3 regions of the Holtiella tumoricola genome follow, and region 3 is predicted to be linked to each of the others. Evidence: predicted binding sites of a transcription regulator. Region 3 holds the regulator's gene; each other region holds the start of a gene.
What was found. Region 3 encodes Rex, which represses fermentation and respiration genes when NADH is low (regulators of the CRP and FNR family bind a similar motif). Its sites were predicted from a motif close to ATTGTTAANTANTTAACAAT; they were not measured.

Region 1 (3,292 bases), on a different contig from region 3:
ACTGCCTAGCCCATCTGATAAAACAATAATCATACCATCCTCTGTTTTGACCATCTCAACGTGATCACCACACAACTCTTCGTGGTATTTGTTCATACTGTATTTACCTATATCTATGGAATACCTCACTAGCGGTCACCTTCTTCATTCAGCACTTTCCTAAGTTTCATAATAGCCACTTTTGTCTCAGCAGTTGTCTCTCCCAACAAACTGGCTATTTCTTGTGCAACACGCATTTGTTTGTCAATAATAGACTGAGTCACATCCAGTGTACTTTCTTTTAAACTTAAAACTTCTTTTTTACGCTTTTCTTCATCTGTAATATCTGCAAAGATGACCAAAAGTGCTTTTTGTTTTTCTAGGTAAATAATATGTCTATAGGCAATAAAGTCATAGGTTGTAAATTCTACTTTCTCCTTATTTGAAGAAGTTTTTGTTCTTAGCACTTCTTCAAAAGGCTTAGGATCCATCATAATACTGATGCTTTTACCTTTCATTAAATCCCCTTTATATCCAAAGCGCTGTTCACTACTTGGATTCATATCTATTAATTTACAATGTCTATCTAATATTAAAATACTATTCGGTGAGTTGTAGAAAATTTCGTTGCTTAATCTTTCTGCAATACTTCTTGTATAAGGTAAGCACATATCTATTTGAGACATACCATGTAATACAGCAATAGCTTTGTCACGACAAGTTTCATAGCCACAAGCTCCACAGTTTAGTTCATCACTTTTTTCAACTTTTCCCATGCTTTCTAGGACTTGATGAATCTGCTCCTTGGTTGCTGTATAAATTTCTACCTGCTTATTTTTAAAATTACGTAAGAAAGATACTTTTGGATTATAGTATTTCACATCACTTTTTTGATCTACTGGCTTACGCATAAACTTTTGAATGGCACTTAATCTTGTAAATACGCTGCCTTCTTGGTTATGACCTCCTGGCCCTGCAATACAACTTTCACTACATATATTCATCTCAATACATACATTTTTCAATTTACCTGCTCGTAAGTCATTGAGTATTTCTTTGCAGTTTTCCATACCATGTACACGTAATACTTCTAGATGATTATCCTCTATCACTTTACGTATACCATTTAAAACACCACCTACTACAGGATACTTACTACCTCTTAAAGTCCCTACAAGATTGGGTTCATCTGGCTCTAATTTTTTATAATCAATGCCTTGTTCACCAAAATAGTGCATGATTTCATCAAAGGTAAGTACAGCATCTATATCCCCATCTAGCTCTTCACTAAGGGCTTCACAGATTTTTGAGATACAAGGTCCAATAAAGACAGTATACGCTTCTGGTGAAACCTCTTTGATCATACGCCCATGTGCAATCATAGGTGATACAATAGGCATCATATTTGGAATCAAATCAGAATAATAGCGCTCAATAAGTCTCACCGTAGATGGGCAGCATGTTGTAATCAATTCCTTTATCTCGGTTTCTTGTATGTAGTCTTCATAAGCTTTAGAAACAACTTCTGCTCCTACAGCTGTTTCTTCTATTTGATTAAAGCCAAGTGCACGTAGCCCTGCTATAAATTTATTACTTTCTTCAAAGTAGGCACGGTAAGAGGGTGCTAAAGAAACAACGACTTGCTTCTTTTCTACAAGTGCTGCCTTAACTTGGTCTAAACTAGATTTGACATCCCTTGCATTTTGAGGACATACGACTAAACAATGGCCACATGCCACACATCTTTCTGTTATAATATGTGCCTTATCATCTTTCACTTCGATAGCCTTCACTGCACATGTTCTGACACATTTATAACAATTTTTACAGTTGGTACTTGAAAAATTCATTACTTGCATGTTCTCACTCTCCTATAGACTTGCTCTTTAAAAAAGTCATCTACACCTTCTCTTGGAACACTATAAATCAAGCCCTCCATTTCTACTGAAACTGCCTCTGTACAATGCCCCAGACAGAATGCTGCTTTCAAAATGACACGTTCTTCTAAATGATAGTCTCGGATTAGTTGCTGAAGCCTTTCTATCACGTCATGAGACCCTTTCACATAACATGCACTTCCTACACATACTTTAATTTCCATAGACTCACCCCTGAATAGTCTAAATTTTAACAAATACTATGATTTTATTATAAACTTTCTATTTCATAGTATCAACCTTCTTTGGAAAATTCTTTACATAGGTTATGATATGAATGCGAACTATAGAAAAAAGAGTTATAAAACAAGATTGCTCATTGTTTTATAACTCTTTCTTCTCCATTTATACAATGTATTTATGCTCATCAAACATTTATACTTTTTAAGTATTTTTTTATTTAATGCTCTACCATATTATGAATCCATTTATACGATTTAAAACGTGTCATACATAAAATAGCTTTCACCACTTCTTCTAGCATAAGCATCATCACTACATACTCTAATCTTAAATTAAATACATAGACACCAATAAAGGATAAGGGCACACCTATTCCCCACATAGTACATGCTTCTAAAATAAGGGAGCATTTTGTATCTCCACCACCTCTAAAAATACCAATAATCATAACAATATTATAAACTCTCGGTATAATAATTACTGCATTAATGAGTAATACATTAATTGTCATTTGAGCTACTTCTGGTGTGACATTAAAACAACTCACAACCAATGGCGCCGTTAATGCAATCCCTATTGAAATCAAAATACCTAGTCCTGTAGATAAGATAATAATACGCTTAGCATATAATTTTGCTTTGTCTATATCTCCTTCACCAATGGCATTTCCTATTATAGTAAGGACTGCTGCCGCAATAGCAAAGATGACCACTAAGAAAAAGTTTGTAATGGTATTAACAATTTGAATGCTTGTAACTGCCGTCGAACCAATATGTCCATAAGCTTTAGTGTAGATCAGTGAACCAAGTCCCCAGCATATTTCATTGGCTGTAATAGCAAGCATAGGTTTGGTTGCTTTTTCTATCAATTCTTTTGGGACTACAAAAAGTTCTTTTGCTTTTGCTGCAAGCTCATACTTTTTAATATAAATCCCACCAACGATACATACTGTTTCTACAATACGTGCAAGGAGTGTTGCAAGAGCTGCTCCGGCTACCCCCATTGGTTCTACTATACCTAATCCAAAAATAAAAATGGCATTAAAAATAATATTTATAAGTACTGCAATAGCACTCGCAACCATAGGTAGTTTTGTACGCCCAATACATCTAAGCCCATAACTATAAGCAAATGTAATCGCTGTTAAAATATAACTAAACGAAACGATTTTTATGTAACTTGTGCCAAGTTCT
Region 2 (3,292 bases), on a different contig from region 3:
TGTTAAGCTTTATGTGCTTGGTCAACTACTTTTTGTAATGCTTCTAAAGCGTCTGCTGGAAGTTTATCGAATCCGCCCTTTTCTGTATCGCGAGATTTAATGAAATCTACACGATCTTGCATACGTTTTTGTAATTGTTCAACGTACTGAGCATCTTCAAAGTTTGGTACAAAGCCTTCAATCTCCATAATTTGAATATCTGAGAATGGTCCCCATGGTTTGAATTCTGCTTTACCTTCTACTACTGCTTCAAGAGCACCTAAAGTATCTTTTGGTGTTACTTTTTTGCCCATGAAATCGCCAGTATTTAAGATATAACAATCTACATTTCTTTCAGCAACTAATGCTTTGAATTTTTCATAGTCATTTACTAATGGATATGTTCTAAATGGGTTAGCATATGGTTCAACTACTAATGCATTTGGATCAACACCTGGAGCAAGTCTTTCTGCACTTGAACGTTTTGTAGCAAGTGTAGCACCCATTACAGAAGCAAGTTCTGCACCACTTAATTTAACAATTGGTGGAATTGTAGGGTCTTTCATAATCCAGAAGATTGCATTAACTGGTTCATCAAATTTATTTACACGGTTTGGTGACCAAAGAATTGATTTTACTGCACGACCGTTACCATTACGAACATCTTCTGTAACAGGAACGATTTTACCATCTTCATCCATTGTAGCACCACAGTTTTGCATTGTAACAAGATATTTGTTATCTTCACATGTAAGTGGATAGTCTTGTGTTTTATCAAAGTATGCTGGTTCAAGTGCTACTGATGAACCATTTTCTGTTGAGATAACAAAAGCATCATCATGAAGTACTGTAATATCATATTTACCACCATGACGAGCATGTGTAAGTGTTGATTTACCTGATCCTGAAAGACCAAATACACCAGCAACAAATGATTTACCATCTTCTAAGTTATAGCGTTTTTGTCCACCATGGCATGATGCATAGCCATGACGATTAGCCATAGCCCAAGCAAGTGTTAATGTACCTTTTTTGTGTTCTCCAAAGTATCTCATACCTAAGATAGCTGCACAGTTATGTTCTGGATCGAAGAATGTAAGTCCCATTGGATGATCTGGGTGTGACCAATCTGGATCTGAGAATATGTAAAGGTCTCCATCTGGATATACCTTAGAATCTGCATACATTTTAGCTACTTCTTCATTAATTGCTTGGAAGTTTAATAACCATGAATACATAATATTTTCTTGTGTTGCTGGAATACAAAGATGTGCTTTTACTGAAAAATCTTTATCAAGACCTACAATAGCTTGTGCATGATATAATTTTTTAGTACGTGCTTTGTAGATAGCTTCACTAATCTTAAGAGCATATTCACCTTGGTTAACACCTGGTTCACCCATAATTTTACGAGCTGCTGCTGCACGTCCACTTACAGCACCATCATTGAAAAGAAGAATTTTTGTATCATCATCTAAACCAAGTAGGTCTGGTCTATATACAGGAATATCTGTTACGATTGTACCTGGTGCATTTGCAGCAAGTTTGTAAGCTTCTTTTAAAGAAGTTACTGGTGTTACATTATTACCGTAAAATGCTGTTTCAATTGTGGTACGAATTTGTCCAAAGATAGGATTGTTTGCACCAATTTCAGTTCTTGGAAATCTAGATTTTGTTGCCATTATAAACTCCTCCTTATTTACACATAAGTAAAATATACATAGCTATTAGGAATATTATTCAAAAAAAAATCGTTTCCCAATTATAATTATCTAATTTGTTACAATGTTTGTCAATACAAATTTCAGATATTATTAATAAATTAACAACTATATATATAAATCTATATTTAATTAAAAATATCATTCAATAAATAAAAAAGTTATGTTAATTAACTAATTAACATAACTTTTTTATTTATTATTTAATACATTTATCAATAATAATTTCAGCCAAACGTTTATGATATATTGCTTGCTCAATTAAGGTAAAGACTAAAAGGGCTGCCCCTATCTTTTCATCTTTTATTCCCCATTTATCTAATTCCTCATTAACAGTATCAACTCTTTTTTCTATACCTAGTTCAAAATAACTCATTTCTTTCTCTCTACTATTCAAACAAGCCTTATAAAGATTTGTTAATGTCTCGCTATCTATATTATCTTCTTGCTTTAACACAGAAAATACATCTTTTATATCACTAATGCTAATAATACTTTTTAATTGGTAAAGAAGTAGCATTAAAACAATATGATCCTTTGTATACTTTTTCTTATGCGCTGGCATTAATACTTTATCTTTTGTGTAGTTGTTAATCATTGTTTTTGTAAGTAACTTATCGTCTTCATGTCGCTTAGTATGGCTAAGATTACTTTCAAATAAAGTAATCAATTGATCCATATATAAATCAAGATTAGGAATGTCCTCTAAAGCCATATGTTCATCTAATCTAAGGCTTGCTACTTGTTCTTCTAACCACTTCTTTTCCATATTCGCACCTTCTTTAGTCCTATTAAATTTATCATAACTAATCCCCCTTATAAAATCAAGCCAAATTATTCTAGATACTATATTGACTATAGAATGTATGATATGATATATTTTAGTTATAATATTAAGTAGTATTAAAAACTACATATTATAGTTAGGAGATGTTTAAATGAATAATTCTGTTAGAGAACCTATTAATGCGTACACACATCTTTTAGGTGCTGGTTTATCTCTTGTAGGAACAATATTTTTACTTATATATGGTGGTAAAGGTCTTCCTCTTACTACAACAGCTATTGTCTCAATTATTATTTTTGGGTTAAGCCTGGTTAGTTTATATACTGCTAGTGGTATTTATCATGCTGTACGTGCTAAAGATGCTGTATTATTAAAGCTAAAAAAATTAGATCATTCTATGATCTTCATACTTATCGCTGGCTCATATACTCCATTTTGTTTATTAACGCTTTCTGGAGTATGGCAAATTACTATTCTTACATTAGTTTGGACCTTAGCAATCATAGGTATTACACTCAAAATGTTTTGGATTAATATGCCACGCTGGATATCAACGAGTTTTTATATTGGCATGGGATGGGTTGCTCTCCTAGCACTCAATCCTCTTACCAAAGCGCTTAGTGTAGGTGGCACTACATGGTTAGCACTAGGAGGTATCATGTATACTATTGGGGGTATTATTTATGGCTTTAAAAAGCCAAATATATCTGAACAATTTGGTTTCCATGAACTCTTTCATATTTTTGTGCTATTAGGTAGTGCATGCCATTACTGGTGTGTATTTAATTACGTATTATAATATATA
Region 3 (3,292 bases):
CACGGCTTCTTGCACGTTTGATAGATTTTTCTCGATTAAATTGACGAAGTTTAGCGATAACAGCACGTTGTTTGGCAATTTCTTGTTGCTGTTTTTCATATTGATGCATAGCTGCTTCATAGACTTTTTCACTTTCAATGATAAAGTTACTATAATTGCCATTATAGACCATAGCACGACCAAATTCTAAGTGAACGACTTTCGTTACAACACGATCAAGGAAGTAACGGTCATGAGAGATTACAAGAACTGCACCTTTGTAACTTCTTAAGTAATTTTCTAACCATTCTGTAGCTGCGATATCAAGATGGTTAGTTGGTTCGTCAAGAAGGAGAAGGCTAGGCTCTTCTAAAAGAAGCTTAGCAAGGGCAACACGTGTTTTTTGACCACCGGATAAAGTGGTAATGGGTTGATTATAAATTTCTTCTTTAAGGCCTAATCCTTTTAGAACACCTTTTACAAGACTTTTATATTCATAGCCCTTTTTATCTTCAAAAGTTATACGGAGTGCATCGTACGTATGGGTTAATTCCATAGAATGAGTACGAGAAATTTCTTCTTCCATTTGATGAAGCTTAGCTTCTAATGCAATGACCTCATCAAATACATGAAGTAATTCCTCATATACCGTATGAGTAGAATTAAACTGCATATTTTGTTCTAAGTAACCAATAGTGGATCCTTTTGCAAAAAATAGATCACCTTCATCAGGGTGAAGTTCCCCAGTTAAAATTCGGAATAAAGTTGTTTTGCCGGCCCCGTTATTTCCAACTAGGGCAACTTTTTCTGTATCTTCTATATGAAATGAAACATCTTTTAACACAAGTTCTTCGTTAAAAGACTTACGAATACCATGACAATTAGCAATCATAAGTGAACCTCCTCATTATTGTAGTTTCATATTAACAGAAAAACGACAAAAATAAAAGCTATGAATGAACTATGTAGATTGACAAAAAAAAAACTAAAATGCTATACTATAGAATAAGAGTAAAAAGAAGGAGGTAAAGATGTGACTGAAGAGAGAAAGATTTCAATGGCAGTAATTAGAAGATTGCCAAGGTACTATAGGTATTTAGGAGAATTGCTTGACAATGGCGTAACTAAAATATCTTCTAGAGAACTAAGTGAAAAAATGAAAGTTACAGCTTCTCAAATTAGGCAGGATCTTAACAACTTCGGCGGTTTCGGACAACAAGGATATGGATATAATGTTGAATATTTACACAAAGAGATCGGAAAAATATTAGGACTTGAAAATACACATAGTATGATTATTGTAGGGGTAGGGAATTTAGGACAGGCTCTTGCAAATTATACAAGCTTTGAAAAGCGTGGTTTTAATTTAATCGGATTATTTGATGTCAATCCAAGACTTGTAGGTATGAGTATTCGTGGAATAGAAGTTCTGGATATAGACAAAATGGAAGAGTTCGTTAAGGAACATAAAGTAGATATTGCTATTTTGACAATGCCTAAGACTAAAGTTAAAGAAACAGCCGAAAATCTGGCTAAATGGGGTGTAAGAGGTTTATGGAACTTCTCACCTGTAGATTTATTTGTACCAGACGGCGTACAAGTAGAAAATGTACATTTATCACATTCATTAATGACATTAGCTTACAGAATTAATGAATGTGAAGGTGAATAAAATCAATAACTTCCAAACTATATGGAAAGTCGTAAACTTAGAATGTTCGTCTATCATACGTTGAAAAATAACAGAGATAGATGGACATTTTTTTATACATTTATCTTAGAAAAAAGATAAGAATGATAGCAGAATATAATAAAAGAATTCCGAACATTTTTTTTGAAAAAATAAGTGGTTCTATATAAAATGAAGAAAAAATAGAACTATAAAGTCGATAGAAATGAAAAATGTTCGAAATTGTATTGACTTACGTAAGTTTACATTCTAATATAATAATTAGAGAAATTATTATAGGATTTTAAAAAAATAATTAAGAAAATAGATAGAGGGAAGCTAGAAAACTGTAGTTTTTCTCTTTTTTAGCGCCTAAAATATTTTAAAAATAGATTTAATATAAAAGGAGAGTCTTGCGTGATTACCATTAACCAGTATTTATTAGCAACTAGTTTAGAAGAAGCGTACGAAACGCTTGTAGCCAACAAGAAAAATGTTATTTTAGGGGGCATGCTATGGCTTAAAATGGGTAAACAAGCTGTACATACTGCTATTGATTTATCTAAACTTGGACTTGACCAAATTACAGAAACAGATGAATACATTGAAATCGGATGTATGACAAGCCTAAGACAGGTAGAAACAAGTAGGCTTTTACAAGAGCATTTTGATGGTATTGTAGCAAATTGTGTTAAGGACATTGTAGGAACACAATTTAGAAATGTTGCAACTATAGGTGGAAGTGTATTTGGAAGATTTGGTTTTTCAGATGTATTAACAGCACTGCTTGCTTTAGATACTTATGTGGAACTTTACAAAGGTGGTGTTATGCCTTTAGAAGACTTTGTAAATGCAAAGAGAAATAAAGATATACTTGTAAAAGTTATGATCCGAAAAAGTGATAGTAAAGCGAGCTATCATACTCAGCGCAATAGTGCAACAGATTTCCCAGTACTTGCAGTAGCTGTAAGTCAGGCTGATGAAGGCGTAAAAATTTCGGTAGGGGCAAGACCTCATAAAGCAAAACGTGCCTATGAAGCAGAAGCTTTATTACAAGGTGGTTTAACAGAATCTACAATTGAGGCGGCTGCACAAAAGGTTGTAGAGGAGTTAGATTTTGGGACTAACTTACGAGCAGGTGAAGCTTATCGCAAACAGTTAGCACAAGCATTAGTTAAAAGAGCTATAGATGAGATTAGAGCATAAGTGAGGAGAGCATCATGAAAATAAAAGTATGGATTAATAATAAAGTACATGAAAGAGAAATTGAAAGTGATTTACTCCTTATTGATTTCTTGCGTAGTGAAGGTTATTACAGTGTAAAACGTGGTTGTGATACAGCTAATTGTGGCTTATGTACAGTGTGGTTAGATGAAGTACCTGTTTTATCTTGCTCAACATTAGCAGCACGTGCAAATGGAAGAAAGGTGACAACATTAGAAGGGCTTGAAGAAGAAGTTAAAGTATTTGCAGAATTTATGGCTAATGAGGGTGCAGAACAATGTGGTTACTGTAGCCCAGGCTTTATTATGAACGTATTAGCAATGAAAAAAGAATTAGTTAATCCAACAGTAGATGAGATTAAACATTATTTAGCAGGAAACTTATGCCGTTGTACAGGTTATATGGGGCAAATGCGTGCTG

Region 1: a site for Rex is predicted at 2,095-2,114, ahead of PBV87_RS04245 ((2Fe-2S) ferredoxin domain-containing protein). Genes of this name have one in related genera too.
Region 2: a site for Rex is predicted at 1,790-1,809, ahead of PBV87_RS05570 (phosphoenolpyruvate carboxykinase (ATP)). Genes of this name have one in related genera too.

The regions. Positions count from the first base shown of each region.
Region 1 covers NZ_JAQIFT010000016.1:138,751-142,042, forward strand. Annotated here, with positions in the region: gene PBV87_RS04235 (SpoIIE family protein phosphatase) at 1-129, opposite strand, end outside; gene PBV87_RS04240 ([Fe-Fe] hydrogenase large subunit C-terminal domain-containing protein) at 129-1,838, opposite strand; gene PBV87_RS04245 ((2Fe-2S) ferredoxin domain-containing protein) at 1,829-2,080, opposite strand; gene PBV87_RS04250 (MATE family efflux transporter) at 2,317-3,292, opposite strand, start outside.
Region 2 covers NZ_JAQIFT010000020.1:23,738-27,029, forward strand. Annotated here, with positions in the region: gene PBV87_RS05570 (phosphoenolpyruvate carboxykinase (ATP)) at 3-1,661, opposite strand; gene PBV87_RS05575 (DUF1836 domain-containing protein) at 1,900-2,469, opposite strand; gene trhA (PAQR family membrane homeostasis protein TrhA) at 2,639-3,286, shown strand.
Region 3 covers NZ_JAQIFT010000007.1:69,538-72,829, forward strand. Annotated here, with positions in the region: gene PBV87_RS01115 (ABC-F family ATP-binding cassette domain-containing protein) at 1-871, opposite strand, end outside; gene PBV87_RS01120 (redox-sensing transcriptional repressor Rex) at 1,013-1,651, shown strand; gene PBV87_RS01125 (FAD binding domain-containing protein) at 2,066-2,854, shown strand; gene PBV87_RS01130 ((2Fe-2S)-binding protein) at 2,869-3,292, shown strand, end outside.